Regions from separate parts of the Paenibacillus violae genome, predicted to be linked through region 1. Evidence: a T-box and tRNA genes for the amino acid it is inferred to sense, from the RefSeq annotation. Region 1 holds a T-box; the other holds one or more tRNA genes.

Region 1 (15,747 bases):
CAGCAGCCAAGGCTACTACGTCTATGCTTCTGCTGCGATCACAAAGCCCCTTGCCTTCGCTGCCGTTTTATTGCTATCGCTTTATTTTCTTTCCTTTTGCGCTTATGAAGTCAGGGCTATCGCCAATATTGCTAAACAATACTTATTTGAAACAACGCCTGTAGAGGTCATTGCCTTTGCTTTCTTAATGGTAAACGTGTATGCCGTTAGCGGCAGCCGCGTAGGACTCATTCGTTTAAACATCTTATTTATACCGATCGTACTATTGGTCACAGTGCTCGTTCTTCTCTTTAGCCTGGGTATGGTCGATATAAAAGAACTGAAACCTTTTTATACGACGAACTGGAAATCGTTAGCCGCTGCAACGAAAACGACCGCTTTTTCGCTTTTGGGTTTTGAAGTCGTCCTGTTCTATATTACGATAATGAACCGACCGAAAGATGCCCCAAAAGCTGTAGCCATCGGTGTACTTATCCCTCTCGTGTTATATACGGCCATCTATCTTGTCTGCGTAGGTGTTTTTTCACAGCTCGCACTGCCGGAAATCACTTATCCAGCTGTAGAGCTTGCTAAGGAAATGCAGATCCCTGGCGAATTCTTTGAACGGTTCGAATCCATCTTTTTTACGATTTGGATCATGGCTGTCTTTACGACTACTGTCATGGCCTATGATTGTACGATTTATGGACTTCGCTCTTTGTTCCCCAAACCAAAACACAAGACATGGGTATTCGTTCTTAGCCCGATCATCTATTTAATGTGTATGTATCCGAAAAATTTATCTGATTTTAGTAAAATGAGCTCCTTCATCAGTTACGAAGGAATTGTGGTGAGTATTCTGTTTCCAATTCTCATACATGTAGTTGCCAAGCTTCGAGGAGTGAAGAGCGATGCTTCCTAGAAAGATACTCGCCACACTATATCTCGGTTGCTCATTGTCGCTGCTGACAGGATGCTGGGACCGTGTGGAAATTAATCAACGCGGCTTCGTTGTTGGAGTCGCCATCGACAAACCGGAGGGGGATAACGGAAAAAATCTATACAAAGGTACCTACCAAATGATAGTGCCTGGCGGACTAAAACAAAGCAGCGGAAGTACTACCGGACAAGGCAACAGCATGAATCCCCATGCCGGACAGGCTTATTTCAATATCTCGACAACAGAAAACTCGATGCCGGCTGTAGCCGCCAGAATATCAGGAAAAACAAGCCGATCTCCTTATTTTGAACACTTGAGAATCATCATCATTTCTAGTGATGTGGCGAAAAACAAAGCCAACCTCCCCAATGTGCTTGATTTTTTTCTGCGAAATAGCGAAATGCGGCGCGGCGTTCAAATTTTAATCGCGGAAGGGAAAGCCTCGGATATCCTCGGCATATACCCAAACAATGAATCAACGCCAATTGATTATATCTCCTCTATCGCCAAAAACTATCAAAAAACGAATTTCATGCTTCCTGAATCAAGGATTGGCGATGTGCATGAATTTTTAATCAAAAATGAAAGCTTTGTTCTACAAACCATTAAAAAGGAAGGCGGAGGTGTGACCCTGAATGGAAGCGCCTTATTCGATGGAACAACCAAGCAGTTGCTCGGCTTCCTTACGGGTGAAGAAACGCAAGGATTAAACTTTATTACGAAGCGAGTGAAGGGCGGAATCGTTGAATCCAACATCGATGATCAAGTCGTAGCCTTTAAAGTGGAACGCTCAAACAGGAAGTTTTACGTCCAACAAACGAGTCCGGGACATATGAAATTTACGATTAAAATCATTGCCGAAGGCACTTTGGACAAATCCATCACCAACATCGATCCTTCTGATGGAAAAACCGTAGAAGCGCTTGAGAAAAGCTTGGAAGACAAATTGACCTCCACAACCAATAAGACGATCAAAAAATTGCAGCATACCTACAAAAAAGACGCTTTAGGCCTCGGCCCTTATTTATTCCAGGATCATTATAAAATGTGGAAGCCGATTGCGGAAAATTGGGATACCGGAGAGAATTTGTTTGCTCAAGCAGAGGTCGACGTGCAGACCAAAGTGATTATCCGCCGTATTGGCAATATTTTCGAATCAACAAAGGAGTAATCAGCCATGTGGTCAACTTTTTTAGGCTTAATGCCTTCCGGATTGGTGTTGATCTGTACAATCCTTTCGTTTGTTGTACCACTCGGCACTTATCTGATTAATCAACTCCTTCACAAAAACGGAGACCCGCCATGGAAGCAGCAAAACGAAACGGCTCAGCAGCAATCGAAGCCCCCGGAAGCCAAATCATAAATCGTTAAGGAAAGACGAGATCTTGTCAGTCTGCTTCCTTGATTTTCGTACGCGCAAATAACCCATCTTTGCGCACTTCCAACTGCACTTCACCCATCAGGTCCGTTCGAAGTACATGCGTGCCCCTATTTCTTAACCGCTCCATGACATCGGGTGCAGGATGACCGTATAGATTTCCTGCTCCTACTGAAATTACAGCCGTTCGGGGCTGCCAATAATCCAGCCATTCCTGCGAAGTAGAGTATTTGCTGCCGTGGTGCGCTATTTTCATAACATCGAGACGGTCCGGCTCCTCTTTGTTCTCTTTCAAACGACCCAGAAGCGCCAGCTCTGATTCTTTTCCCATGTCTCCTGTAAAAAGCCACTTCGTTCCCATCATTTCCAGCATGAGCACGACAGAATACTCATTTTGTTCCTTCACAAACTCGGCTTGTTCTACTGTTTCTGAAAAAGGATACAGAACCCGCAGTCGGGTCACAGGATCGATCTGGATCCATCCGCTTTGTTCCCCGGCAAGCATCGGGAATTTCCGGTCTAAAGCAGTTTGGAATAATTTCTCTATGCCTTTATTCGGATTGTAGGTACCGTTGAACACAAATTGCTTAACAGGAATTTGTTCGATAACAGCCTGAAGCCCTCCGCTGTGGTCGGCATCTTCGTGAGACAGTACCAGCATATCCAATTGATGTACACCACGTTTTTTAAGTAAAGGAACCAACAGTTTTTTCCCTACTTCATAAGGATCTTTTCGTGCTTTCCAACCTTCGCCAGCCTTGCTGAACGTAATTGTGCCTCCGCCATCTATCAGAAGATTTCGCCCATACGGTGTTCGAATAAATATGGCATCCCCTTGGCCCACATCTATAAATTGAACAAGTCCGGTTCTCTCTAGCCGGTCAGGAGAATAGCCAATCCACAACAGGACAAGGAAACCTCCTACGGCAAGCCATAACCCTATCGCATGTTTCGCTCCTCCTCTGTCTTGTATGCTCTCTAACCTAATCGGGGGCTCATCCATGTTACCGAGGCTCCAACGCTTCCAAAGCCCATAAATTCCAATCAACAGCAGATAATAAAAAGCAATCCATGGCAAGCTTGGGGTGGGCCAAATCTGTTTGAAAAGGTACAGCTGCTGCAGCTTGTCTGTCGCCCAAAAAATCGCATCATTCAACCACGAAATGAGCCCCCCCATTCCTTGTCCAGCCGGCAAATACATAAGTCCCGAAACGACTGCTATAATACCAGCAGGAAATACAACTAAGCTGATAACGGGAACCAGAACGGCGTTAGCCAGCCAGGAAAGCAAGGAAAATTGATTGAAATAATAGATCGAAACAGGTAAGGAAATGAGTTGCGAAACAAGGGTTATTGAGGCTGTGTTTCTTAAAACGGAGGAGGTTAGCCATCCTTCAAGCAAATCATTTACACGCTGTACCCCAAGAATAAGTCCTAGAGTAACCAGAAAAGAGAGCTGAAAACTGACATCCAGCAAGAAATAAGGATTCCACACCAGCATGACCCAAGCCACGATCGCCATGCTGTGCAGCACATCCTTCGTTACTCCTTTTCTTGCCGCGTACAGCGCCACCATGGCCATCAACCCCGCTCTTACAATGGAAGGAGATGCACCCGTCAGCAGGATGTAGAAGGGCAGCAGCCAAAAGCATATGCGCAAATACGTTTCTTTGGTCAGCTTTAAGCGGCGCATGCCCCAGAAGCAGACGCCTAGAAATACGGCAACATTCAAGCCTGATATGGCTAAAATATGAGTCAGTCCCAGCTCCGAAAATTGCTGGAAGCGTTCGGGATCCAGATCGTCCGTTAATCCGATCAGCATGCTCTTCATAAACCCCGCCTGCGGCGCGGGGAAAATCAGGTCCATGCGGCGGCTGAGGTACTCCCGCAGCATGTCGTTCCAGCGCAGCAGCTGGGTGCTGCTGATGCTCGCAGCCGCAGGCTGCACCTGCGCCTGATCCACCCCTTTGGCTATGAGCTGCCAATGGGTGTAGTGAAGGCGCAAATATCGGCGGTAGTCAAAGCCGCCGAAGTTGCGTGCCGGGGACGGGCTGCGCAGCGTCCCCGTGAGCGTCAGGGCGTCGCCTCGGCGCCACGCCGACGCCACCTCCTGCTGCGGCTGCGCCAGCAAGCGCAGCGAGACCTGCACGCTTTCCCCGCCGAGCGGGAAAGCGCGGTCCTGGAAGCGGACGGACTCCGCTTCCACGGTAAAGCTGGCCCTGTCGCCGTCAACGGTGACAGGGGAACTGAATCGGCCGAGCAGCGTGACTTCGCGGCCGTCCGGGTTTTCCTGCTGCGTGAGGGGCAGCAGGGCCGTGACGTTGCGCTGGTCGGTCCATTGGAAGTAGCCGTAGGCTGCTCCGACCAGCAAAAGCGCGCACAGCGGCTGTCCGCCGGGCAGCCGCAGCAGGTGGATGACGACGATCGCGGCAAGCATTAGCGAGCTCGTCGTCAATGACAGCCATGGAAGATGGCTGTATAGCGCAAGCACATAGCCAGTTATCCACAGAGAGCATCCTATAACAACTGGTCGTTTCATTTAAGCTTACTCCTCCCTTCCGGCCAAACAAAAAACCTCATCTCAGATGAGCCCTATTCATAGGCTGCTGCTGAAATGAGGTTCTTCCCCAATGCCGATTAAATTGATCTAATTCACAACGTCAGATACGGTGCCAGGCGGAGGTTCGTACCCTTCCATGGAGCGGAAGGTGATGCCTCTGGCCGCCATTAACTGGCTGACTTTCTCGTTATCCTTCGGATAGCCGCGATGGAAAACAATCTCCGTCACACCGCTATTGGCAAGCATATTTGCGCAAGTCCAGCAGGGCTGATCGGTAACATAGACCGTAGAGCCCTCCCGATCCTCACGATCTGTAAAGAGTAAAAGATTTTGCTCGGCGTGGATGGTGCGGATACAGCGCTGCTTGCGCACTACCTCCTCAACATCCTCCACCACTTTCAGTTCAATTTCTTCAACAAGCATGCACCCGGCTTCCGTGCAATCAGGCACCCCCATCGGAGCGCCGTTATAAGCTGTTCCGAGCAGCTTTTTCCCTTGAACGAGCACAGCTCCAACATGCCTTCGATTACATCTGGAACGTGTGGAAGCCATATAGGCAATATCAAGAAAGTAAGTGTCCCAGTCCTTGCGGTTACTCATCGTAGCTCCCCTCTCCTGTCCTTTAATTCCTATTTTCATTTCTAGTATTCTCTCATACTTCATCTCAAAATGAAAGAAAGGACTATGTTGAAGTTACGTAAACAAACGGCTTCAGCTTCTCAAGCATTTTATCCCCAATCCCCTTCACCTCGGTTAACTCTTCAACTCTGCTAAATCTACCTTTTTTCAAACGGTATTCCAAAATGGCTTTCGCTTTACTGTCGCCTATCCCAGGCAAATCATTTAATTGCTTAAGCGTTGCGGTATTCAAATCCAATAGACCCGTTGAAGGTGATGGGCTTGGACTTCCTTTTAGCTTAGGTAAAGGTGATTCTGAAGTAATGCTTGTTAGCGGGGCAGCCGGAGACGCGTTCGGTGTGGAGGTTTCGGTGGTCTCGGTGGTTTCGGTGGTTTCAAAAGTGGCTCCAGGTGTTGCTATGGATTCCAGAGCTGTCTCCTCTCCGTTCACTATGAGAGCTTCAATTTGCGCATTCACTGGCTTAAACTCCGTTTGTATCATCGATGACCGGCCCCCTGTTACAAAAGGCCATACGACAAAAACGACAAAACAAACCATGATAGCAACATATAAAAATTTTCGATATCGAAATACGGCCACGAACTCCCTCCTTACAGTTTAAATAAAAATACAAGCTAATCTTTCATAATGACAGAGAAGCATGCATATACATGAAAAAGCATCCGAATGGCATCCAAAACTGACCCCGTTCTATAAATATTAACGAAAGTGACTGATTTTTTCGGGAGGGATTACTAGATGAAAGCAGGGTTCATCGGTACTGGGAGTATGGGAAGTATTCTGATTGAAGCGTTCATTCATTCTGGGGCTTTCAATCCGGAGCAAATTATTGCAGGAAATCGAACGATTCGTAAAGTTGAGCTTCTTGCGGAGACATATCCTGGGCTTCTGGTAGCCCAATCGAATAGAGAAGTCGTGCTGGAGAGCGATATTATTTTCCTCTGTGTAAAGCCTTCTGAATTTAAAAAGGTTATTGATGAAATTAAAGAGGACGTGCTTCCCTCCCAGTTCATCGTATCCATCACAAGTCCTGTGCTGATTAAACATTTGGAAAGTCTTTTGCCGTCGAAAATAAGTAAAATCATTCCAAGTATTACGAACTATGTATTAAGTGGTGCTACACTTTGTATTCATGGTAATCGGATGCAGCCCGAGGATAAAGAATGGCTGGAAAATTTATTTGCCCATATCTCATCACCGATACGGGTGTCTGAAAATTATACACGCATCTCATCAGATCTATCCAGCTGCGGTCCTGCTTTTCTTGCCAACTTCATTCAATCCTTTATCGATGCAGCAGTTGAAGTCACAGGTATCTCCCCTGAAGAAGCAACGCTTCTTGCCAGTGAGATGACACTTGGAACAGGCAAGCTGTTGACGACGGGCGGCTTTAACCCTACGACCTTGCAAAAACGTGTCTCCGTGCCCGGCGGTATAACGGCCGAAGGATTGCGTATTTTGGATGAGGAGCTTTCCGGCGTATTCTCGCGAGTAATCCACGCTACCCACGACAAATATCAAGAAGACCTTGAGAAGACTGAGCAGCAATTAACAATAAAACAGCAGTCTTCTCAATAGTCTTTTTCCTGACTAGCCTACAACAATGTTCACTAATTTCCCTTTAACGACAATCAATTTGCGAACGGCCTTTCCGGCGGTCGCTTCTTTGACTTTATCAAGGTCAAAAGCGATTTTCTCCATCGCAGCTTCGTCCGTATCTTTTGAAATCAGCACGCGGTCCACAATTTTGCCGTTGACCTGTACCACGATCTCAATTTCATTATCGACGGTCCAAGCTTCGTCATAAGTCGGCCATGGTGCATACGTAATTGACTCGGTACCACCCAGCTTCTCCCACAGCTCTTCCGCCAAATGCGGCGCAAGCGGAGACAACATCTGAACGAAGTTTTTCATCGCTTCGAGCGGCAAACGCTCCGTTTTGTAAGCTTCATTGACGAAAATCATCATTTGGCTGATCGCCGTATTAAACCGTAGCGCTTCGAAATCCTCGGTGATTTTCTTAATGGAACGATGCCATGTGCGTTTGAACGTGTCGCTTCCAAGCGTCTCATCCGCGCTGATTTTGGATTGAACTTGACCGTTCTCATCCACAAACAGTCTCCACACACGGTTCAAATAACGGTAAATGCCGTCTACACCCGTTGTATTCCATGGTTTTGTCGCCTCAAGCGGACCCATGAACATCTCGTACATACGCAGAGTATCCGCGCCTTGATCGCTCACGATGTCATCCGGATTTACAACGTTGCCGCGTGATTTACTCATTTTCTCCATGTTTTCGCCAAGAATCATCCCTTGGTTTACCAGCTTATGGAACGGCTCTTTCGTATGAACAAATCCAAGATCATAAAGCACTTTATGCCAGAAACGGGCATACAGCAAGTGAAGTACCGCATGCTCAGCTCCGCCAATATACAAATCAACTGGCAGCCATTGCTGTTGAAGCTCATGCGAGCAGAATTCTTTATCATTACGCGGATCGATGAAACGCAGGTAGTACCAGCAGCTGCCAGCCCATTGCGGCATCGTATTCGTCTCGCGGCGGGCTTTCATCCCCGTTTCCGGATCGATTGTATTCACCCATTCCGATACGTTCGCCAGAGGTGATTCCCCGGTTCCCGAAGGTTTAATTTCGTCAACTTGAGGAAGCAGAAGCGGAAGTTGGTCAACCGGTACAGGCTTCATCGTGCCATCTTCCAGGTGAAGAATCGGAATCGGCTCTCCCCAGTATCTTTGACGGCTGAACAGCCAGTCTCTCAAGCGGTAAGTGACCTTACCTTGACCTTTGCCGTTCTCTTCAAGCCAAGCGATCATGTGACGGATTCCTTGCTCTATGTTCATGCCGTCAATAGGTCCGGAATTCACATGAGCGCCGTCTCCAGCGTAAGCTTCTTTCTCCACATTGCCGCCTTGCACGACTTCGATAATTGGCAGATCGAACTGTTTAGCAAACTCCCAGTCACGTTGGTCGTGTCCAGGCACTGCCATGATGGCGCCAGTTCCGTAACCGCCAAGCACATAATCCGCGATCCAGATCGGCACTTTCCCGCCGTTTACAGGATTAATCGCATAGGCACCTGTGAATACGCCTGTTTTGTCCTTAGCCAGGTCTGTACGCTCCAGATCGCTTTTGCGGGAAGCTTTATCTTGATATTCTTTCACAGCGGCTGTTTGCCCGTCTGTAGTAATTTGCTGCACAAGATCGTGCTCAGGTGCAAGCACACAATAAGTCGCTCCGAATAAAGTATCTGGACGTGTTGTAAAGACGGTCAGGCTCTTCTCTTCATGCCCTTCGATCGCAAATTGAACTTCAGCCCCTGTCGATTTACCGATCCAGTTGCGCTGCATATCCTTAATGCTCTCCGACCAGTCAAGCTCCTCCAGATCCTCCAGCAAACGTTCAGCGTATTCCGTAATTCTCAGAATCCACTGACGCATCGGTTTACGGATAACCGGGTGGCCTCCACGTTCACTCAAGCCGTCGATGACTTCTTCATTCGCAAGAACCGTCCCTAGTGCCGGACACCAGTTAACAGGTACTTCGTCTACATAAGCAAGACCTTTGTTGTACAGTTGGATGAAAATCCATTGCGTCCATTTGTAATACTCCGGATCCGTCGTGGAAATCTCGCGATCCCAATCGTAGGAAAACCCGAGCGATTTAATTTGACGGCGGAAAGTATCAATATTTTTTTTCGTAAAATCACGAGGATCATTCCCCGTATCCAGCGCGTACTGCTCAGCCGGAAGTCCGAACGCGTCCCAGCCCATTGGGTGAAGAACGTTGTAACCTCTCATCCGTTTGAAACGGGAGACGATATCCGTTGCCGTATAACCTTCCGGATGTCCTACATGCAGACCGGCTCCTGAAGGGTATGGAAACATATCCAGTGCATAAAATTTCGGCTTATCCGAGTTTTCCAGCACTTTGAATGTTTTCTTAGCATCCCAGTAAGCTTGCCATTTGGGCTCAATCGCTTGGGGATTGTAACCCTGTAATTCCTTCGTTTCTTTCGTTTCCTGTGTCATGTGAAATTTCCTCCCTGTGTACGGCTATAAGCGCCAAAAAACCCCTCATCGCTAGCGGATATCGCTAGGGACGAGAGGTTAGATTCCCGTGGTACCACCCTAGTTAACACCAGGCATGCTTTGCCTGTGTTCACTCTGCCCCTTAACGCGGGTGAAACGATCCGGCTAACGCCAACGTGCGTGGCGATTCACCCTCTAGCTCCAAGGCGAGTTCACAAGACTGACATCTACCGGCTTCCACCCTTTAACCGGCTCTCTGCGAGATGCTGTGCAAGTTACTAATCCTCTTCCAAGCTTTGTGATCATCTGATTAGCTTTGATTATATGTAAAATAATGCCGCACTGTCAAGCGGCGAGGCACCTTATGCTTTATTTCTTTGCAATAAAGAAAGCCCGCTCTGTCAGCTTCGTAGGCTGTTCCCATGTAAAGTCAGCAGCCTTATGCACTTCACGAAAACCGGCTTCGCGCAGCATCTGCTCGAGCCAATCCAGTGCATAAGCGCGCTGCTCATGCGTTTCATCGATGCGCTGGAACAGTTCCTTGCCGCCTTCCTCTTTGACAAAGATGGTCAAATCGTGTTGAATTTGAACTCTTTCCTCATCCAACTCGCTTGTCCAAATGTAAGCTACATCCTCTTCATTCAAGAAGAAGGGCTGAGATTCCGCATAAGCAAACAACTGCTGGGGCGTATGCACATCGAACAGGAATAAACCGCCCGGCTTAAGTCCTTCATAAGTTTGGCGAAAGGCATCTACAATGTCCTCTTCCTCTAGCAAATAGTTCAAACTATCACAGAATGATAGAGCGACATCAACCGGTTCCCCAAGCTCCCACTCCCGCAAATCCTGCTGAAACAAACGAACAGCACCGCTGCGCACAAGCTGAGGCTGTTCTCCTGCTTTTTGTTCCGCTACAGCCAGCATATCTTCCGACAAATCAATGCCTGTCATTTGATACCCTTGCAATGCCAGCGGAATCGTCAAATTGCCGGTACCGCAGCCGAGATCTACAATCGAAACCGGCTTCACGCCAAACCGGTCAAAACTTTCTTTGACGAAACGAAGCCAATCTTCGTATGGCATGCTGTTCATCAGACGGTCATACGTGTAGGCAAATTTCTCATAGCTCATTTTAACTAGGATTCTCCTCTTTTTTCAGATAGGTCCAATCGTCCTCCTGATAGATGAGCCCGTCTTTCATCAGCTTGCCTAATGCACGCTTAAAGGCCGCTTTGCTCAAGCCAAACCGATCCTTAATGATATCCGCGGACGTTTTATCTGAAAATGGCATTGCATTTCCAGGACGCGTCTCCAGCACACTAAGAATTTTCTCCGCGTCTTCATCCCGACCTTTTTCCTTCGGCTGTCTCATCGACAGATTCACGCGGCCATCTTCTTCGCGAACGAAGGCGACTCGTACGTCAACCAACTCACCCACACGAAGTAATCGTGTTCTCTCCGTAGGAGCGATGAGTCCGATTACACCATAACCAAGAACACCGGCCTCGCAAATAACGAAAGTGCCCATCTGCAGCGGTCTGTACACACGCGCTTTCACCCAGCGGTTGCTCCAGCTTGAAGGAGCACGCACACAAAGTGGAGCCAGATCGTCTTCCAGCGCCAGCTTCGCAATTAAGCGGCCTTGACGGTCATGTGCTAATGTTGCAAACACCTTGTCCCCCACTTGAGGTCGCAATTCCTCCAATTCCGGCACATGACGGTAAGGAAGGAGCAAGTTACGACCTAACCCCATCTCCAGAAAGTAACCAAATCTCGGATGGATATCGACAACTTCGAGCAGCCCGACTTCGCCCATCTGGATTAACGGACGTTTCATGGTAGCCATGAGCCTGTCCTGTGTATCATGGAATAAAAAGGCTTCCACGTGCTCACCGGCCTTGATTTTGCCCACAATCTCCGCATACGGTAAAAGTACATCCTGATAGCCGTCGCTCAGGAAATATCCGTTTGGCGGAACTTCCCTCGCTACCTCAAGGGTAACGAGGGATCCTGCTTCCAGTCTCATACGCGCTCCACAACTTTGGCATCGGACCAAAGTCTTTCGATGTTATAGTACTCGCGATCATCGCGGTGGAAAACGTGCAGAACAACATCTCCTAAATCAAGCAGAACCCATCTAGCTGTATCAATACCTTCGTAACCTCTAATCGTGACGCCATACTCATGTGCTTTCTTTCTGGCTTCGCTCGCGATCGCTTGCACTTGTGTTTCTGAATTTCCGTGGCAAATGACGAAATAATCCGCAATCAAGGAAATACCTTGCAAATTAAGCGTGACAACGTCCGCCGCTTTTTTATCCTCTGCAGCCTCTACGACAAATGCTAAAATCTCTTCTGGGCTTTTACTCATTCAATCAACCTCCATGAATTAGTTGTTTATTTGTTGAATCAAATCATTCCGTGTCAAAATGGTAAGCGGATAAATTCGTTTTCCTTTTTCAATCAAAAACCGAATCGTAGAATCAAACCCGGCAACAAGCGCCTTCTCCAAGCTGCTCTTGGCTTCCTCACGGATGAGCTCTACACCAGGGAATTCCCGGCCTGGCTCCATATAATCCGCTAAACATACGATTTTGTCTAACAGCGACATCCCTTCACGCCCTGAGGTATGGTACCGGATCGCATCCAATATCTCCTCGTCCTGAATACCAAATTGCGACTGGGCAATGAACGCCCCGGCATGCGAGTGCCAAAGCTCCTTGTCAAAATCTAATAAATCCTGGGGCAACCCATTCTCGCGAATAATCTTAGCTTGCTCCTGCACAGGCCAATACTTGCAATAGTCATGTAAAATAGCTGCAAGATCAGCTTTGACAGGATCTCCGCCGAATCGCTTCGCAAGCATGACGCTCGTTTCCATGACACCAAGTGTATGGAGCCAGCGCTTCTCAGGCATTTGTTCTTTTACGGCTGCGATTAGCTTCTCACGCTTCATACAATCGGTTCACCTCCATGTAACCGTTCACGACTTCTGGAACAAGGTAGCGAACTGATCGTTTCTGACTTCGCTGCTCGCGAATGGCTGTGGATGAAATTTCAACTAGCGGCATGGGGACAATAGTTACTCGCTCACGGATGTTAGCAGACATATGCGCCATATCCAGTTCGTAGCCAGGTCTGGCTAAACCGATAAAACGAATATGCCGCACGATGTCATCAATGCGATGCCACTGCGGCAAATACTGAACCATATCTGCACCTATAATATAAGCAAATTCTGTTGTGGGATATTGTTTGCGCAGCAGTTCAATCGTATCGATACTATAAGATACGCCGCCTTTGCTGATTTCGATATCAATCGGACGAAAAAAAGGATTCCCCTCCGCAGCAAGGCAAACCATCTCCCAGCGCTGCTGCGTTGTGGCCTTCGGCGCGTTGGACTTATGCGGCGGCACGTTGGCCGGCATCAGCCATACTTCGTCTAATCCTGCTTCCACCCTCGCCCGCTCCGCAGCGATTAAATGACCGGTGTGGATCGGGTCAAAGGTTCCACCCATAATTCCGACAAGCATGCTTACACCTCTTTAGCTCGGCAGTTCAATCTTTTTCTTGTCACGCGATTCTTTATACAACACGACGATTTTACCGATCACTTGTACGAGCTCAGCACCGGATTTCTCGGACAGTTCAGCGCCTACCTCATCCCGATCTTCTCCGCTGTTGTTCAGCACTGTAATTTTAATCAATTCACGCACTTCCAGCGCTTCTTGGATATGACGGATTAAGTGTTCGTTCACGCCGCCTTTGCCTACTTGGAAAATCGGATCTACATGGTGCGCCAATGAGCGCAAATAACGTTTCTGTTTGCCTGTTAACATGGATGTCCCTCTATTCATTCTTATTCAGCTAACGACTGTTCTACCACCTGTCTCATCGCCGCAACGGGCGCAAGTTTACCAGTCCAGTATTCAAAAGCAAAAGCACCTTGATATATAAACATGCCCAGTCCGCCATGAATGCGGGCTCCTTTGGCTTCCGCCTCACGAAGGAACCTTGTAATGCGCGGATTATAGATTAAATCGCTCACGAGATGATGTTCTTTCAGAAGTTCAACCGGCATCGGCAGCTCTTCCGTGTTAGGATGCATCCCCGCTGAGGTCGTATTCAGTACGAACTCGACCTCATCCACGACATTCGCAATCTCATCAAGACCAAGACCGATTGTCTTCGTGTAAGCACTGATTGTATCAGCAAGCTCTAATGCGCGCTCTTTTGTCCGATTCGCGATGTAAATGCAGCCTGCACCTTCTTTGGCGAGTGCATACGCAACCCCTCTTGCAGCTCCGCCGGCGCCAAGGACAAGAACGCTTTTCCCCTTCAAATCGATGCCCGTTTCTTCTTTGAGAGAACGAACATAACCAATTCCGTCCGTATTGTAGCCGATGAGCTTGCCGTTTTCATTCACGATTGTATTCACCGCGCCAACGATACGAGCTCCCTCGTCAATTTCGTCCAGGTACTGCATAACCTCAACTTTATGTGGAATGGTGACATTAATTCCTCGATACCCCAGTGCCCGAATCCCCCGAACCGCATCTCCAAGCTCGTCAGGACGCACATGAAAAGCAGCATAAACCGCGTTAATATCTGCTTCTTGAAAAGCGCGATTCAACATAATGGGCGATCGGGAATGCCGAATCGGATCTCCGAATACCCCATATAGAATCGTATGACTGTCTATCGCCCGGCTCTTCTCCATGGTCTCCTCTGGTCCCCCTATATCAATGACTCTCGTGTGATAACCTTGATCCCCTTCGGTGCATGAACGGCAAGCTGTGAACCAGCCAGGCTGTTCACTTTGATCCAACCTAAACCGGAGATGAGCACATCCATTTGTTTCCCCTTTGGAATGTTCAGCCCATGCTTCACAAGTGGAGGCAGCTCGTCCAAGTCCGCTTCATTAGGAGGCGCCAGCATGACACCTTTGTGATCGGCGTACAGATCATCTGCCCGCTCCAACTTCGTGCGATGTATTTGAATCGCGTTGGACGTGTAGCATGTGAACGACTGGTGTTCACCTTTAATAAAATCAAAGCGAGCTAACGCGCCAAAAAACAACGTTTGTTGTTCATTTAACTGAAAAACAACCGGTTTGAGCGGCTTATCCGGCATGATACGTGTCAAATCACGTTTCTTCACAACCTCGGTTAGACGGTGCAAGTGCACAATCCCCGGCGTATCTACGATAAACCGGCCATCGTCGAGCGGGATTTTGACCAAATCCAGCGTCGTGCCCGGGTATTGAGATGTCGTAAGCTCCGCTTCCAAATCGCTGTAATCGCTGATTAAACGGTTAATAAGCGTCGATTTGCCGACATTAGTAGCACCAACAACATACACATCTCTGTCGCCGCGGTGCTCCTGTACAGCCGTAATCACGCGATCAAAGCCGATATTTTTCTTCGCACTGCAGAGCACAATGTCAACAACTTTAAGGTTGGCCTCTTTGGCTCTACGCTGCACCCAGTTGATGATCTTGTTGGCATTGGTCACTTTCGGCAGCAAATCAATCTTGTTGACGACAAGCAGGACCGGATTCGTGCCGACAAACCGTCCCAGACTGCTGAGCATACTGCCTTCAAAGTCAAAAATGTCCACAATCTTCACAACTAACGCCTTGGTTTGGCCGACATGTCCAAGCAATTTGAGGAAGTCGTCCTGCTGCAGCGTGATAGTGGAAGATTCATTATAATGCTTGATCCGGTAGCAGCGCTGACAAATAACCGGCTCCTTTTGCAGCGCTTCTGCCGGAATAAATCCGAGCTTGCTCTTGTCTTCTGTTTGCAGCAATACGCCGCATCCCGCACAATGATTAATCGTTTCTATACTCATGAAACCTCCTAATTCTTCATCCTGGCATTCGCCCATTTCTCAATCCGCCGGTTAATTCGTGTGAAAAAACCTTCGTCATTGATAGAAATCGGATTGACCAGAATCGTGTAAAGCCCCATTCGATTGCCGCCAAGCACATCCGTCAGCATTTGATCGCCTATGACCGCTGTTTGTCTCGCATTCGTACCAAGCAGCTTCATAGCTTTGTGAAATGAAACGTTCCATGGTTTCTTGGCTCTGTGAATGAATGGAATGCCTAACGGCTCCGCAAAGGCGGATACGCGTCCATGATTGTTGTTGGACACGATGACGACCTTGAAGCCCATCTTCTGCAACCGGTTCAACCAC
Region 2 (15,747 bases), on a different contig from region 1:
TAGCAGCCAACCGGATTTTGATTAGGCACATAAGGCGGATTGATCGGGAAAGGATACGGACAACTGCTATAATGGGGTCTCCCATATCCGTGTAACTGCCAGTTGGAAGGAACCGGTATTGTCGCCCAGCCGTTCGGTTCAAAGCTTGCCATATAGAAATCGGCCGGCACTTCCGCCACAGATTCCCCGTATTTAAAATGCCATTCGCCATTCAGTGACTGCACATTAGGCGAACGTTCTATCTCATTAGCGAGAGCACTCTCCCAATCGTCATACGGTATCAAATTCGCATGCGGCGGCTCTGTATTTCTCTCTAGAATGCTTAGATTTTGCCAATCTGGAACGTGATCTCCAGGCATCATGTTATTCGCCTCCATCGTATATCCTTTTCAGCATAGTCTACGAATAGCCAGGATGACTATTCAAAAATCCGACCACTTTTGTTGTGAAAACTGATTGCCTTTAAATCCATATAACTGGAAAAACTCCCGTTATTTTCAGCGCTTTTGCATCATTGGTGTACCTAGCGCTGAAATAGATGGAGTTTTTCCAGTTATGTGCCCCGCTTCCTGTTTTAACTTGCAATTAGCGGGAGAATTTGCTTTTAAACAGTTGTTGAGCTGCTATAATTTCCACTTACTTTGACGATACTCCGTGGGAGTAAAGCCCATATGCCGTTTGAACATCTTGGAAAAGTGAACATAATCCGAAAACCCAACGGCCGCACTAACTTCGTAAACTTTATTAGCCGAATCCGAGAGCTGCTTTGCGGCTTGATCCATTCTCAGTCGAATCAGATATTGGCTGAAGGGAACGCCAAGCTCTGTTTTAAACATATGACTGAAATTAGCCGGTTTGACTTCCAGCTGCTGGGCAATTTTCGTTAGTGTAAGATCAGGGTCGCCATAATACTTCTCGACATAGGCAATTCCCGCTTGAATTACTTTGCCGTACCCCCAGTTTCTAGTTCCCCGAATCGTCTTCATGGCCGCATAAATATGTGCAATGAATGTGTCGAAGTGATGGGTAATCTTATCCAAACCTCGCGGAAACGGCAATTCTTGTCCCGAAACAGAACGAAATTCATCTTCCAACAAGGCGATATAACCCGTCAGTTTTCTTTCCATATCATGGGTAGTCATCTGGTTATTCGTTAATTCATGCTGCAACGAGTTCAGCTCTTTCTCAATCTCCAGTTCCCGGAGATCCCATAAATCACGGGCCAGCTGCTTCGCACTCGTTTTGAATGACCATAACTGCTCTTTGTTATCATGAACAATGCGTGCTTTCTCTAGCCGTATCTTCTCCCGCAAAGCATGTAGCGTGGGCAGCAAGTGATCCTCATTAATCGGTTTCAATAAATAATCTGCTGCACCAGCACGCAGAGCTTGCTGAGCGTATTCAAATTCCCCATAACCGGAAACTACAATGACCGAAGATGAGATACCCTCCTGCTTAAGAGCCAACATTAAGGCTACGCCATCCATGACAGGCATTCGAATATCCGTAATAATGATGTCCGGCACATGAAGTCTTGCCAGAGCCAGGGCCTGCTGCCCATCCTCTGCTTCCCCTACAACCTTGAATCCCTCGGCTTCTGACTCCATCAGAGCAATCAGTCCCATCCTTACTATCGGTTCGTCTTCGACAACGACGACGGTCATCATACGGATCGCTCCTTCCGATAAGGCATTCTAATCTCAACAATAGTTCCCGTGTTTTCTGAGCACACAATGGAAAGGCCATAGGGTTCACCAAACTCAAGTCTCAACCTGCTGTGAACGTTCCACATGCCGATCCCTCCGAATGGAGCGCTTGCTTGCAGCATTTGCTCCTCCGACATGAAGGCAAAAGCTTGGTTATACGTCTCCACCAGATCCGGCGGCATCCCCCTACCTTTGTCGATAATCAGAAGTTTTATCCCGGCATCATCGAAGCTGGCTCGAAGACCCATATACGTGGGCTTAATCGAATAATCCTCATAGCCATGAATAAAAGCATTCTCAACAATCGGCTGCACCGTGAGACGAAGTGTATGAATTTCTTTCAAACGATTCAAGTCCAAATCGACGTCTACTTCCAAACTTTGATAGCGTTCTTTCTGAATGTGAATATAGTTGAACATATGCTGGATTTCTTCAGCAAGTGATACCGTGTCCTCAGGATTGTCAATGCTGTAACGGAATATATCGGACAACCATACCGTCATCTGACTGATCGGTTTTACTTTAGCGATGATGGCATAGGCATTGATAACTCCCAGCGTATTATAAAGAAAATGGGGATTGATTCTCGCTTGAAGCATCTGAATCTTGGATTCCCTTTGGTGAATGGCCATTTCTTTTTCCTTCTGATGGGAAGTATGCATCATTTTGATCAGCCGATTCAAATCTTCTAACATCAGATTAAAACCTCTGTTCAGACTTCCGATTTCATCCTTGCGCAGCGGAGCGCGAATGCTCAGGTCGCCCATCTCCACTTTTTTCATTAAATTCATTAAGTGCGAGAGTGCACGCGTGATGGAGAGTGAAAAGCTGAGAATCGTCACAAAGGCCAAAACAATGAGCAGCAAGACAAACCCTAGGGTTAGATTTCGAAAATAAATCAAATCTTCCATCAGTTCCTGCAGCGGAACTTCCGACACAATCGTTAACCCTGTTGAGGCTGAGCGGTTATACACAACAATTGACTTGCCTGCTCCTGTTCCGTTCGTAAAGTAAGGCGAGCTTATGTTTTCGAAATGATTCTTATATTTGGCCGGCAGTAGCTGCTGCCACTTTTGCGGATCAGGATGATACAGGTACCTGTCGTCTGTGTTTACGATAGAAATAATCCCTGTTTTACCCAATTGGGCTTGGTTAATGATGTCGGTCGTTCGATTCAAGGATAAATCAATGATCAGATAACCTGCGGTTACATACGTTTCATTATCGATGATTCTTCGGAAGACCGTAATAACCTCCGTACCGTCTCCTGTCATGCTGATGCCCAAAATCCGAAAATTGTCCTTGTTGTTATCAGCAAATTCTTTTCTATAACTATCAACACGATCTGCGAATGCTATATTGCTATAATAAGGACCTTTAAGTGAAATAATAGAAAGTCCATAAATATCATCTCGATTATAGACCATGTTGGGAATGAGATCCGCTCGGATACGCGAGCTTAAATCATAATAGTCATATTGATTAGTAGGGTCTATTTTGACAAATTGCTGTACGAGTGGATGGGCTAGCAGAGGAAGTGTCGCCTTCTTGATATCAGAAAAATAGACGTCAAGGTTATAATTGATTTGGCGCATAAGCTGTTGATTATTATTAATGGCGTTATCCTCAATGGTTTCCATGGATCGATCGTACCAGAACTTCCCGAGGATTAAAAACGGCAAACAGAAGAAGCCGAAGAAGAGCAGAACCAGCTTTAACTTAATCGTCATCGTCTTGATTCGCATACTGCATTCCCCTTTTTCTTCCGTCTGTGCTTCTAGGTTGTCTACTATAAAAATAACTTATTTTACGGAATCAAGAAACCCTTATCTATTCTTTGACTGAGCCTAGCATTGCGCCTTTAACGAAATGCTTTTGAAGAAGCGGATATACGATGAGAATCGGCAAGGTAGCGACCAGCACGATGCCCGCTTTCATCATTTCCGGCGTAAACTGCGTACTCAGTTGGAAATCGCTCATTCCGGTATTGGCACCATTGTCTACAATGAGATTACGCAGCAGAACTTGAAGCGGATATAAGTCTCGCGAGCGAATGTAGATCGTTGCCGAGAAATAGGAATTCCATTGGCTGACGGTATGAAATAAGGTGATGGTCGCCAGTACGGGCATAGATAATGGCAATACGATTCGCGTGTAAATGCGCAGCTCCCCGCAACCATCCATTTTGCCTGCTTCAAACAATTCCCCAGGAAGTGCTTTAAAAAAAGTCCGAATGATAAGAACATAAAATGCGCTCATCGCTCCAGGAATAATGAGTGACCATAGCGAATTAATCATGCCAAGCTGCTTGACCAACAAATAACTTGGAATTAAGGGTACAGGAAACACGAACGTAACGACAATAAGTTTCAAAATGATGGTCCGCCCCGGCATCATCGGCCTCGTAAGCGTGTAAGCTAAGAGCGAACATAGGAGCAGCGTCACAAGCGTTCCAATGACAGTAATATAAATGCTTACTCCCATAGCTATCCAAATCTCGTCTAACGCAAAAATAGATTCATAGACATCAAACTGCATGCCTTTGGGCCAAAGCCCTACCAATTTGGCATTCGCATATTCCGGAAGGCTAAGCGACACGGCCAATAAGTGAATTAATGGCGCGATCATGCTCAAACTGGTTATAACTAAGACAGTTATATTTACAACTGAAAACCATTGAAAGGAACGAGCGATTCTCAGGTCAATCCCCTCCTGTTTGTTCTAATAAACGCTTTCACCCGTTGTCTTTTTGCTTAATGTATTCACCAACGCCAACAATATCAACCCAATGACGGATTTAAACACACCAATTGCGGTAGAGTAACTATACTGGCTATCTAGTAAGCCAACTCTATAAATATAGGTATCGAACACTTCACCAACATCTCGCACAAGCGGATTTAAGAACATTAGCATTTGCTCAATATTAGCATCCAATAGATTCCCTACTCTAAGAAGCAGCAGAACGATGATTGCCGGCATAAGCGATGGCAGCGTAATCGACCATATTTGCCGAATTCGACTTGCACCATCTACAGTGGCAGCCTCATATAAGCTCGGATTGATTCCGGCAAGCGCGGCCAAATAAATGATAGTCCCCCATCCAATTTCCTTCCAAATGCTAATAGATATAATCGTTCCTAGAAAAGTTGTCGAGTTCCCCAGAAAGTCAAAAGGTCCGAGGCCAAAGTGATGAAGCAGCTGATTCATCCAGCCCTTAGCGTCAAGAAGATTGGAAAAGATCCCGCCTACAATGACCCATGATAGGAAATGCGGCAAATACAACATCGTCTGAAGTGGACGTTTCAACCACATTGCTCGCAATTCGTTCAACAAGATAGCTAGAATTAAAGGCGCCGGAAAACCAAATAAAATGGAGTAAAGTCCCAGTTTTAAGGAGTTGCGCATAATAATCCAGAAATCATCATATCGGAACAACGTCAGAAAATGATCCAACCCCACCCATTTGCTGTGCATAAAACCTTGAAATAGGTTGTAATTCTGAAAAGCGATGATATTGCCGACCAGAGGGATGTATTTGAAGGTAAAAAAGTAGAGTAAACCGGGGATTGCCATGAGAATAAGCACCCAGGACTCTTTGGATCGGATCTGTGCAAACAGGGCGTTCTCCCCCTTTGTGAAATGATGTGGATCGAGCAACAGGAGGTCCAAGTCGGGGCTGATCTCGATCCACGTTTAACCGGGTCTATTCGTTATTTAGTATTGAATTTGTTGTACCATTCTGTCGCTTCTTTAATTGCGGCATCGCCGCCTCGCTTTTTCCACTCAACCACGAAGTTGTCGAACGCCGAATCAAGCGGTTCACGCCCCGTAAGCACCTTGGCAAACATGTCCAAGAAAAGAGTGCCTTGAGCAGCTCCAATATTTAATTCCGGATGGCTTGCGAGCGATTCCAAACGAGGCATAAATTTAGCTTCATTCGGGATTAGACTTTCTTTGGACGTGGCATAACCTTTGGTAATCTTATCGGATTCCGGCAGCGCCTTAAGCACAAGTGGAGCAGCGAAACCGATCTCACGCGGGTTCAGTGAAACCTGATACATTTGGAAAGCATTTTTCTCTGCATTGACCGGCTGATTAATATCGTATTTAATCTGTCCGTTTTCTTCTGTGAAGTTTTGTCCTTTGATCCCATAAGCAAAAAATTGGTCAGCGTCAGGACTGCTATAGGCCCATTCCAGATACTTAATGATGTTCTCTGGATTTTTGGTTTTGGCTGGAATTACCCAGACGAAATAAATTTCATCCGATTGCAGCGCCATGCCTTTATCACCGCGTGGGCCTTGTGGGGGCGCAATCATGCTAACAGAAGCGTTAGGTTGGTTAAGGAACGTTTTTGCTGCGTTGTCCTTGCCGTACCCAGCCAGGTATTGATAAACGGCAGCGCCCCAAACCCCAACTTCCCCTTTGGCAATGGAAGCATTCTGTTCATCTTCTTTTTTCACAAACAAATTGGGATTGATGTAGCCTTTATCGTATAACTGCTTGTAGAAAGCGATCGCTTCCTTCATTCTAGGGTCAATAATATCCGGGACGAGCTGCCCGTTCTTGAGGCTCCACTTGTTCGTATGAACACCAAATGCAGGTGTGAAAATATCTGTCCAAATAATATTGTTGAACATGCCTAAACCATATTCATCATTTGGATCGCCATTGCCATTCATGTCTTCTTTTTTAACCGCTTCGAAAAAGGCTAAGTAGTCATCCAGTGTCTTAGGAGTATCCATTTTAAGCTTATCCAGCCAATCCTGGCGGATGAAGATAGAACGGTCAGCCGGTACCCCACGGGTAACGGGTATGCCGTAAATTTTACCGTCCTTGGAAATACGGGGACTTTTCCAGAACTCTGCGGGTATTTTCTTTTTTAACGTAGGCGCGTATTTATCAATGAGGGGACCGAGTTCGAGAAAAACACCTTGATCGACAGCACCGCTGTGAATGGTAGATACGATACTGTCCGTCCGGATCAAGTCAGCCAGATCACCGGATGCAAAACGAAGAGACAACTGCTGGGCATAATCGCTATGTCCCAAGAAATCATACTTCACATTGAAACCGGATAATCGGTTCAGTTCTTTCTTGTAGATATCGTCTTCTTTGGATTGTTTGGCATAGGCAAATTCGGAATGCGACAGGAGAATATGAATGGGCTCGGAAGCCGATGCATTAGAAGTGGAAGTTGCCTTGCTTTCATTAGAAGAATTACCGCAACCGGCTAGCATAACAACAGACATCAAAGCTCCAACTATCGTGATAGCGCTCCGCTTGCGAAGGAAACGGGAGTTGTTCGAAAGTGCTTTCAAATGAAGTAGCCCCTCTCTATAAACATTATTATCATGGGCCCATGATAGTTTTCATTATAGTAACACTTACAATAAATTCACATGTGTTTTTAGTCGGAATTATGTGTTTATTCAAAATACTTCTACTAGCAATTTGGACAAATGCAAAAGGAGCTAAGCGGCTTATACCTGCTTAACTCCCGGTGAAGGTTGTCCTCTTCGACTATTCATCATCTACGAAGTAACATCGTCGAAATTCTTCAAAAGGCGCCGTTCCAGACCTTTTTCGTTTGATATTAATTCTTGCATTATCGGAATATCCATATCGGTATTGGGGTTGTATTTAAGGCCCCAGTGCATCACGGCAAATACGACCGGAAACAGATCAAGCGCTTTTTGCGTTGGTCGGTACATCGTTTGTGCGCGGCTTGAAGCGCCTTCTATTTTGACAAGAAGGCCTGCATCTGTTAAGGATTGGAGGCGTGCGCTCAAAATATTGGTTGCTATGCCCTCGCGTGAAGCAAGAAATTCGCGGTAATGCCGCTTGTTATGGATAAGGACATCACGAAGTATGATGAGGCTCCATGGATCGCCCCATATGTCGAGTGCATATACGATTGGACAAACTGTAGGGGCTCGTTTTTTCATGAGTAGATTATACTCCCCATACTTGCATCTTGCAAGTTGACATATTCGCCCTGTTTGTACTTGCAATTTGCAAGTGATAACTTTATACTAAGAATGCTATTACCAAATATTGAGAGGAGATAGCTTGCATGAATCAAAACTACACCACTACCTTTAATGTGGACCAAAGCCCTGACGAAGTCTTCGCCGCTATCAATAACGTCCGAGGTTGGTGGTCGGAGGATGTTGAAGGCAGAACCGACGAACTTGGCGAGTTTAAGCACCACTACCAGGACATTCACCGCTGCACCATCGCAATCACCGAACTTATTCCAGGTAAGAAAGTTGTTTGGCACGTTATGGACAATTACTTCAACTTCGTAATGGACAAGAGCGAGTGGAAGGATACCGACATTATCTTTGAGATCTCCAAGAAGGACGGTACAACAGAAGTTCGCTTTACGCACGTAGGTCTAGTCCCATCATACGAATGCTACAGCGTTTGCACGGACTCCTGGGGCACCTATATCAACGGCAGCTTGCGCAGCTTGATTACGGAGGGTAAGGGCCATCCTAACCAGAGCGAGCGAATTGCCAATAAACACGGCTTGGAACACTCTTAGAAAGACCTGGCTATCCCTTATCCCTTTCCCACAATTTTCTCCTCATGCAAAAAACCAAGGAGCTAAGCGAGAACAGCTCGCTTAGCTCCTTGGTTTATAAATTCTTGGAAATCTGGGATGCGGTCGGAGGGATTTGAACCCTCACGCCTTGTGAGCGCCACCCCCTCAAGATGGTGTGTCTGCCGTTCCACCACGACCGCATAAGAGGATAAAAACTGACCCGTAGGGGACTCGAACCCCTGTTACCTCCGTGAAAGGGAGGTGTCTTAACCACTTGACCAACGGGCCACGAAAGTCATGAAGCTTGTGCAGCCCATTTTGACGACAATTGTTATTATAAAGGATCAAATCTCAATTGACAAGTGCAAAATCTGGATCACTTCCGGACAAATATGGTATGCTGAAACCAATTCAACCTGACCGAGGTGTTTGGTTTGTCATCCATGCTTATATATGAATCTACAAAGGCAACCGTCCACGAGGAAGAGGTACGCATTCCAGCCCCAAACGAAGTTGTTTGGGTGCGAATGGAGAACCCGTCGCCCGATGAAGTCAAACATGTCCTTGGCGATGTATTCAAGTGCCACCCGCTCCTCGTTGAGGATGCCATCAAGCTCAACCAACGGCCGAAGATGGATACGTATAAAGATCACATCTTCCTGACTTTCTTCGCTGTCTCCGAGGGGCTGGAGCCCCAAGAAATTGCGATTGTGATCGGCTCTAATTTTGTTATTACCGTTTACAAAGACAAGCTTCCTTTCATGGACCAGCTCTACCTGACATGCCAAGAAGTGCCTGAACGCATCAGCCATCCCGGCGTCATTTTGCATGCCATTCTGGACCGCTGTGTTGACGACTATACCGTCATCGTGGAACATCTGGACAATCGCCTGGACCATATGGAGCAATCCGTCTATCATAATCCCGCGATTCGCATCGCACAGGATATTTTCCAGCTGAAAAGAATCATGCACCAGCTCCGCCGCGTCATTGTCGATGAACGAATAACTCTGGCGGCTATTGCGCACCACTCTTTTCCCTACACACGTGAAGAAGATGATGTCTACTTCCTAGATATTATGGACCATATTTCGCGTGTCGTAGATTCGCTGGATATTTTCCGTGAATCGCTGACTGGGCTGCTTGAGCTTCAGATGAGCATGAAATCCGATCGCATGAACGAAATTATGAAAACATTGACCGTTTTCAGCACGATTTTTCTGCCGCTCACCTTTATTGTTGGCGTCTACGGCATGAATTTCAAAAACATTCCCGAGCTAGGTTGGGACTATGGGTATCTGTATGTCTGGATTCTGATGATTGGCATCGGTTTTTTGATGTGGTACTTTTTTAAACGTAAACATTGGTTCTGACTATGCATTGTGCAAAAAAAGGAAAAGCACCCGCCGTGATATCCTCAATCACCGGGTGCCTTTTTTCCTTATGCTATTTTAAAATAAGCAACCGATTCATTGAGTGTATTCACAACAGAGCGAAGCTGCTCGGAAGCTGCAGCGATATTCTGCATCATGGCTAACTGTTCTTCCGTTGCAGCAGCAACGTTCTGTGATTTAATCAGAATCTGCGATGAGCTTGCAGCAGCGTGATCCATCGTCGCAGAAATTTCCTGCGAGCTCGCCGACATTTGTTCCGTGATAGCTGAAGTCTCATGAATTTGCGTCACAATGTGCGTGACGGATGCCATGATCGTATGGAAGCTTTGATTTACTTCCTGCATCATCGCTGATCCCGTACCAGCCTCTTGCTTCGTCACTTGCATGGACTCGGACACACTTGCAATCTCAACTCGCGTTTGATGAATCAATTGATTAATACTATCGGCAGAAGCGATGGACTGCGAGGCCAGCTTGCGGATTTCATTGGCGACAACATGAAATCCTCTGCCGTGCTCGCCTGCTCTGGCCGCCTCAATTGAAGCGTTCAGTGACAGCAGGTTCGTTTGATTAGCAAAAGAGGTAATGCTAGAAGCAATTAACCCGATTTCATCGGATTTGCGCGTCAACGATGATACGGTTTGTGAGAGTTGATCCACCGATTTCAGGATGCTCGCGATTTGCTGCTGCAACTTCTCCAGCAGTTCATTGCCTAACTCCGCATGGCGCGAAGTTAGCGATGAGTGGTCCGCCATGACGCTCGAGTTTTCAGCCACCCTTTGAATACCAATCGCCATTTCCTCAATCGTTCTGCTCGTTTCTTCACTGCTTCTGACTTGAATTTCAACGTCATGCGTCATGTCTTGAATGTTCGTAGCGACATGCTCGGCAGCCGTAGCCGATTCCCTGGAGCTATCCGAGAGCTCGATTGAAGCATCATGGACGAATTGCGTATTGGTGGCAATTACAGCGATCAAACCTTTTATTTTCATAACCATCGTATCGACAGACTCTGTAATTTTTCCCAGCTCATCCGTCGCGTACTTGTTCCCCGGCTCATGCCGCAAATCTCCAGCCGCCACTTCAGAAGTGACCCTCATGATGGACCGGACCGTCCTCATTATTTTACGAATGATCATCCAACCGGATACGGCCAGCAAAAGGACGATAAGTGCGACAGATGCATACACGGTTTGCTCTGTTTTACGATTTTGATCCTCGATCTGATCGATACTCGCATTTGCATAGGCGTCCAAAATTTCACCAATTTGGTTCATACCTTCGCGTCCTTTCTCGAAAGTAGCCATAAGTTTAGGGTCATTGCTGGCGTTTTTCCCTTTTCCCAAAGACTGTACCACGGCATCCGCTTCCTTTGCCCACTGATCAAAAGAGGTATGAAACCCGGCAACATTCTGCTCGATCGTCAGCTTCGTTTCTGCGTGTGCCACCTGATGAAGATTCTTCGTTTTTAAAATGCTTGCGGCCTGCTCAACTCTCGTATTCGCTTGTTCAATATTCTCTTTCATCGCTTTGAGCTGCTTCGCTGTGTCCTCCGCATTCAATGTGCCTGATACGAGCAGTTGGTATGCCACTAGCGCCTGATACATATCCCGGTCCCCGTTCAAAATGAGCGAAGTACTCTTGTCCGTTGTTTCGTATAGGGATGACGCCAACGCCCTTGTATTACTTTTGTTTTGCTCCATTAAATAAATACTTGTCCCCAAATACAGGATGGAAGGCACTAATAACAATAAAATCAAACGCACTCGAATGGATAAACCTTTTGCCATCTCTTCAGCCCCCGTCTAGTTGTCTGTTGTTTTCATCACTATAAGGGATAATCGTTTGTTAAGTATTAAACAAATGTTAGCACAATTCACAAAAAAATAAGCCCAAACGGCGTAAACGCCATCTGAGCTTATTTCCAAATTCATACGGAGAGAGAGGGATTCGAACCCTCGCACCGCTTACGCAGTCTAACCCCTTAGCAGAGGGTCCCCTTATAGCCACTTGGGTATCTCTCCAAAGATATGGCTCCCCGAACAGGACTCGAACCTGTGACAACTCGATTAACAGTCGAGTGCTCTACCAACTGAGCTATCAGGGAATGAATAAGTATAATTTTATTATGAAGGCGCTTGTAAGTCAAGTGTATACGATTTCAATTTTCCCCTACACTTTCCACAGGCATACTTGCGGACGTCCACTTTCCGCTTTCGAAAATACTCCGTTTTGCAATTGACGCATTCCAGACGGTATTTATAAGCCCTTTTCTGACGTGCCTGAGGCAGCGATTGACAGAAGCGGGACCCTCCAACCTGCGCCAACAATGTTTTGAAATCATGATCGCGGTGCTTATAACCTCGTTTTAAGATATGTAAATGATAATGGCAAAGTTCATGTTTAATGATTTTCTCGATTTCTTCACGGCCAAACATCTCCCACTGCATCCAAGAGATTTCGATATCATGGGATTTGGTAAAATAACGTCCTCCCGTCGACCTTAATCTTCGGTTAAAACGCGCCTGATGAACAAACGGCCTTCCAAACGATGCCAAAGAAATCTGCTCAATCCACTCCTGAAGTTCCCGATCCTCCATCCCCTACGCTCCTTAGATTTTTCATTAAAAACTTTCGTCGCAAGCTCATCTTAGACAAGTTCTCACTTGAATTTGTACCGTATGTACGGCTATACTGTCAAGTAGAAAAGAAAGAACGAAAGCTTTATACAGAGAGGATTTGACCAATCGAATGCCACAAATGCGATATGCCATTCTAAAGCTCGACCAGCAAGTAGAATTTGTTGCAATGCCATCTTCCTATTCCTATCAACTAACCGCTTTGAATCAAAGATTGCACAAAGAATTGGATAAACTGACGGCCGATGATGTCCCTCAACTCCCTCGGGTGATTGCAGAGTGTGATGATCTGGAGCTAATCGGAACGACGTATACGCTCATTCAAGGATTAGAGTATATTAATCGTTTGGAAAAATCCTTTGCCGGCATCCAGGAGAAATCCTATCCACTGATCTCGCTGCTAACTGAAATCCGCGCGCTTCAAGCGCAGCTGGAACAGTGGTACGAAGAGGAATTTGAAGATTAATGTCAAAAGGACCTGCACCCTACTCCCTTCTCCTTCATATGCTATAAGTACATGGCGAAGAAGGGGATGGGCATATGCCGCAATGGCTCTGTAATCAATTAATGCGGGCCTTCCAGAACAAAAACCGCAGACAAATCCGATTGCTGAATGATAGCTGGTACTTTTACCGCACCCGCCGCTCACAAGAGGAGTGGCCTGACACCCAATCGACGGACGGACCGGGCAAACGTAAATTTTGATAAAAGGGCTAGTACTTGTTTGAGACAGGTGCTGGCTTTTTTGCCGTAACCCGTACATAGAAGCAGCAAGCTTAAATGAAAAATATGTTGCATATTTGAAATGAGCCCACTATACTGTAAATAAATGTAATAGTCCGTTGAGTGAAGCACACTTGATCCAGCAGAATGTTCTGCGGTTCGGTGTGTTTTTTTGTTATCTAAATATGTCTAAAGGGAGTCGATCATTCATGGTTTTACGTCGAAGAGTGAAAAAGGGTCAAGGAGACAACGTCTATCTGCTGCATGAAAGGAGGTCATCTTATTCTGTACGTAACATCCCCACCCCATCTATACCCGATCTGTGGGAGTTAAGGAAGCAAGTTATTCTCCAGGTTGCGAAGCGCCGTAATGGCCAAATCCGTATCCAAGACATCGCGGCCGAATGTAATGTCCCTTTTCGAATAGCTGCCGGATGGCTGTCCCGTTTAGCGCACGAGGGCATACTCACGGCTGTCGTTGGCCAACAGCATGCAATCGTTTATTTCGTAAAGGAGGTGGGACAAGCTTCGGAATGAGATTTACTCTCAAATATTACTGGAGAGGATGATGTGGACAGATGCGAAAGATGATGCTGAAAAAGAGAGAGGATGATGTAAAAGAAGCCGAAGAATGAAGCAAAAAAGAGAAAGGATGATGCAAAAAAGCAGCCGGCAGCTCATCGCCGCCAACTGCTATCTATTTGCTTATTGCTGCGGTTTTTTCATGGTCAAGCCGACGCGGCCTTTTTTCTGGTCTACGTTCAGCACCCACACTTGAACAATGTCTCCAACGGAAACAACATCCATCGGATGTTTCACGAAGCCGTTCTTGAGCTGGGAGATGTGCACCAGCCCATCGTTCTTAATGCCGATATCGACGAAAGCGCCGAAGTCGATGACATTGCGCACCGTGCCGGTCAATTCCATGCCCGGCACAAGGTCCTCCAGCTGCAGCACGTCCGTGCGGAAGATCGGCGCGGGAACTTCTTCCCGCGGATCCCGCCCTGGACGCTGCAGGCTGTCTAAGATGTCCCGCAGCGTCGGGACACCCACGCCCAGCTTCGGAGCCATCTCCTCAGGCTCCAGCGTTTGCAGCAGCGACAGAAGCTGCTGCGAGCCCAGCTGCGCCAGTTCCAGGCGCAGCTCCTTGAACAGCCGATCCACGACGTCATAAGACTCCGGATGGATCGGGGTGTTGTCCAGCGGGTTCCCGCCGCCGGGAATCCGCATGAACCCGACACACTGCTCGAAGGTTTTCGCGCCAAGGCGCGGAACCTTCGACAGCTCCTGTCGGGAGCCGAACTTGCCGTTCTCCTCGCGATACTTGACGATGTTCTTGGCCAACGTCGCGTTCACGCCCGACACGTACGAGAGCAAAGACGGGGACGCCGTGTTCAAGTCCACGCCGACATGGTTAACGGCCGACTCCACGACGGCCTTCAAGTTCTCATCCAGACGTTTCTGCGAAACGTCATGCTGGTACTGCCCGACGCCGATAGCTTTCGGCTCGATCTTTACAAGCTCCGCGAGCGGGTCCTGCAGCCTCCGCGCGATCGAGATCGCGCTGCGCTCGGCGACGTCGAGGTCAGGGAACTCCGTCTGCGCCAGCTTCGACGCGGAGTATACGCTCGCCCCCGCTTCGCTGACGATCAAGTACTTGAGCTTCTGCTCCTTGATCTCGCCAATCAGCTCCGCAACAAACTGCTCCGTTTCACGGGAAGCCGTTCCATTCCCAATGACGATCAGCTCGACGCCGTGCTTGCTGATCAATTGCTTGAACTTCGCCTTCGCTTCCGCCACCTTATTATTCGGAGGTGTTGGGTACGTCACGGCGATTTCAAGCATTTTCCCGGTGTCGTCGATGACGGCCAGCTTGCAGCCTGTCCGGTAAGCGGGATCGACACCGAGCACAACGTGCCCTTTGACGGGCGCTTGGAGCAGCAGATTACGTAGATTTTCTGCGAAAATCTTAATCGCTTGCTCCTCGCCCATCTCTGTCATCTCTCCGCGCACTTCACGCTCGATGGACGGTGCGATTAGACGCTTGTAAGCATCTTCGACAATCGCACGAAGCACATCTTGTACGACGGATTGCCCTTTGATAATCTGCCTAGCGATATAATCATGAATTTTGTCTACTGTAACAACCAAATTAACCTTGAGAATTTCCTCACGTTCTCCACGATTAATAGCAAGAATACGGTGTGGCGGGAGACGCTTCACCGGCTCCTGATAGGCGTAGTACATCTCATAGACAGACTCAGCCTTTGCATCTTTTGCCTCCGTATGTAAGACACCTTGATCCTGCGTGTATCTGCGTACCCAGGCTCTGATCTTGGCATCGTCTGCAATGTTCTCCGCCAAGATGTCCATCGCCCCTTGGATCGCGTCAGCCGCGCTTGCAACCTGCTTGTCCGCGTTTACGTAACGCTCCGCTTCTTGTTCGAGCGATCCGTTTCTAGGCTGCTTCCAGATCCAATCCGCTAGCGGCTCTAAGCCACGCTCCTTGGCTACGCTGGCTCTCGTCTTCCGCTTTTGACGGTACGGCCTGTACAGATCTTCGATTTCTTGCAGCTTTGCAGCGCCTTCAATCGATTTGCGCAGCTCATCCGTCAGCTTCCCCTGCTCGTCGATCAAACGCACGACCTCCAACTTGCGATCCTCGAGGTTTCGCAAATACTGCAAACGCTCCTCGATGTCTCGCAGCTGGTTTTCATCCAGCTCGCCCGTCAT

Evidence for each region. A T-box is a leader RNA that pairs with one kind of tRNA and senses whether it is charged. The one in region 1 lies ahead of leuS (leucine--tRNA ligase), so its partner is inferred to be a tRNA-Leu.
Region 2: it has a tRNA-Leu gene. The T-box ahead of leuS (leucine--tRNA ligase) is inferred to sense a tRNA for this amino acid. The anticodon was not compared.

What each region holds. Positions count from the first base shown of each region.
Region 1 covers NZ_JAWCUD010000004.1:34,628-50,374, forward strand. Annotated here, with positions in the region: gene RQP52_RS14110 (GerAB/ArcD/ProY family transporter) at 1-901, shown strand, start outside; gene RQP52_RS14115 (Ger(x)C family spore germination protein) at 891-2,090, shown strand; gene RQP52_RS14120 (hypothetical protein) at 2,097-2,282, shown strand; gene RQP52_RS14125 (ComEC/Rec2 family competence protein) at 2,308-4,836, opposite strand; gene RQP52_RS14130 (deoxycytidylate deaminase) at 4,945-5,457, opposite strand; gene RQP52_RS14135 (ComEA family DNA-binding protein) at 5,540-6,076, opposite strand; gene comER (late competence protein ComER) at 6,236-7,075, shown strand; gene leuS (leucine--tRNA ligase) at 7,088-9,547, opposite strand; T-box leader at 9,611-9,848, opposite strand; gene RQP52_RS14150 (class I SAM-dependent DNA methyltransferase) at 9,917-10,678, opposite strand; gene RQP52_RS14155 (CvfB family protein) at 10,680-11,573, opposite strand; gene rsfS (ribosome silencing factor) at 11,570-11,917, opposite strand; gene yqeK (bis(5'-nucleosyl)-tetraphosphatase (symmetrical) YqeK) at 11,936-12,502, opposite strand; gene RQP52_RS14170 (nicotinate-nucleotide adenylyltransferase) at 12,492-13,079, opposite strand; gene yhbY (ribosome assembly RNA-binding protein YhbY) at 13,092-13,385, opposite strand; gene aroE (shikimate dehydrogenase) at 13,406-14,266, opposite strand; gene yqeH (ribosome biogenesis GTPase YqeH) at 14,284-15,399, opposite strand; gene RQP52_RS14190 (YqeG family HAD IIIA-type phosphatase) at 15,408-15,747, opposite strand, start outside.
Region 2 covers NZ_JAWCUD010000008.1:91,954-107,700, reverse strand. Annotated here, with positions in the region: gene RQP52_RS21875 (glycoside hydrolase family 2 TIM barrel-domain containing protein) at 1-362, opposite strand, end outside; gene RQP52_RS21870 (response regulator transcription factor) at 624-1,667, opposite strand; gene RQP52_RS21865 (sensor histidine kinase) at 1,664-3,451, opposite strand; gene RQP52_RS21860 (carbohydrate ABC transporter permease) at 3,537-4,334, opposite strand; gene RQP52_RS21855 (ABC transporter permease) at 4,428-5,282, opposite strand; gene RQP52_RS21850 (extracellular solute-binding protein) at 5,420-7,030, opposite strand; gene RQP52_RS21845 (winged helix-turn-helix transcriptional regulator) at 7,244-7,657, opposite strand; gene RQP52_RS21840 (SRPBCC family protein) at 7,786-8,259, shown strand; tRNA gene RQP52_RS21835 (tRNA-Leu) at 8,378-8,459, opposite strand; tRNA gene RQP52_RS21830 (tRNA-Glu) at 8,476-8,547, opposite strand; gene corA (magnesium/cobalt transporter CorA) at 8,703-9,632, shown strand; gene RQP52_RS21820 (methyl-accepting chemotaxis protein) at 9,701-11,443, opposite strand; tRNA gene RQP52_RS21815 (tRNA-Ser) at 11,589-11,677, opposite strand; tRNA gene RQP52_RS21810 (tRNA-Asn) at 11,685-11,760, opposite strand; gene RQP52_RS21805 (SprT family protein) at 11,780-12,253, opposite strand; gene RQP52_RS21800 (hydrolase/acyltransferase) at 12,405-12,758, shown strand; gene cmpA (cortex morphogenetic protein CmpA) at 12,833-12,997, shown strand; gene RQP52_RS21790 (PCI domain-containing protein) at 13,225-13,551, shown strand; gene RQP52_RS21785 (Tex family protein) at 13,720-15,747, opposite strand, start outside.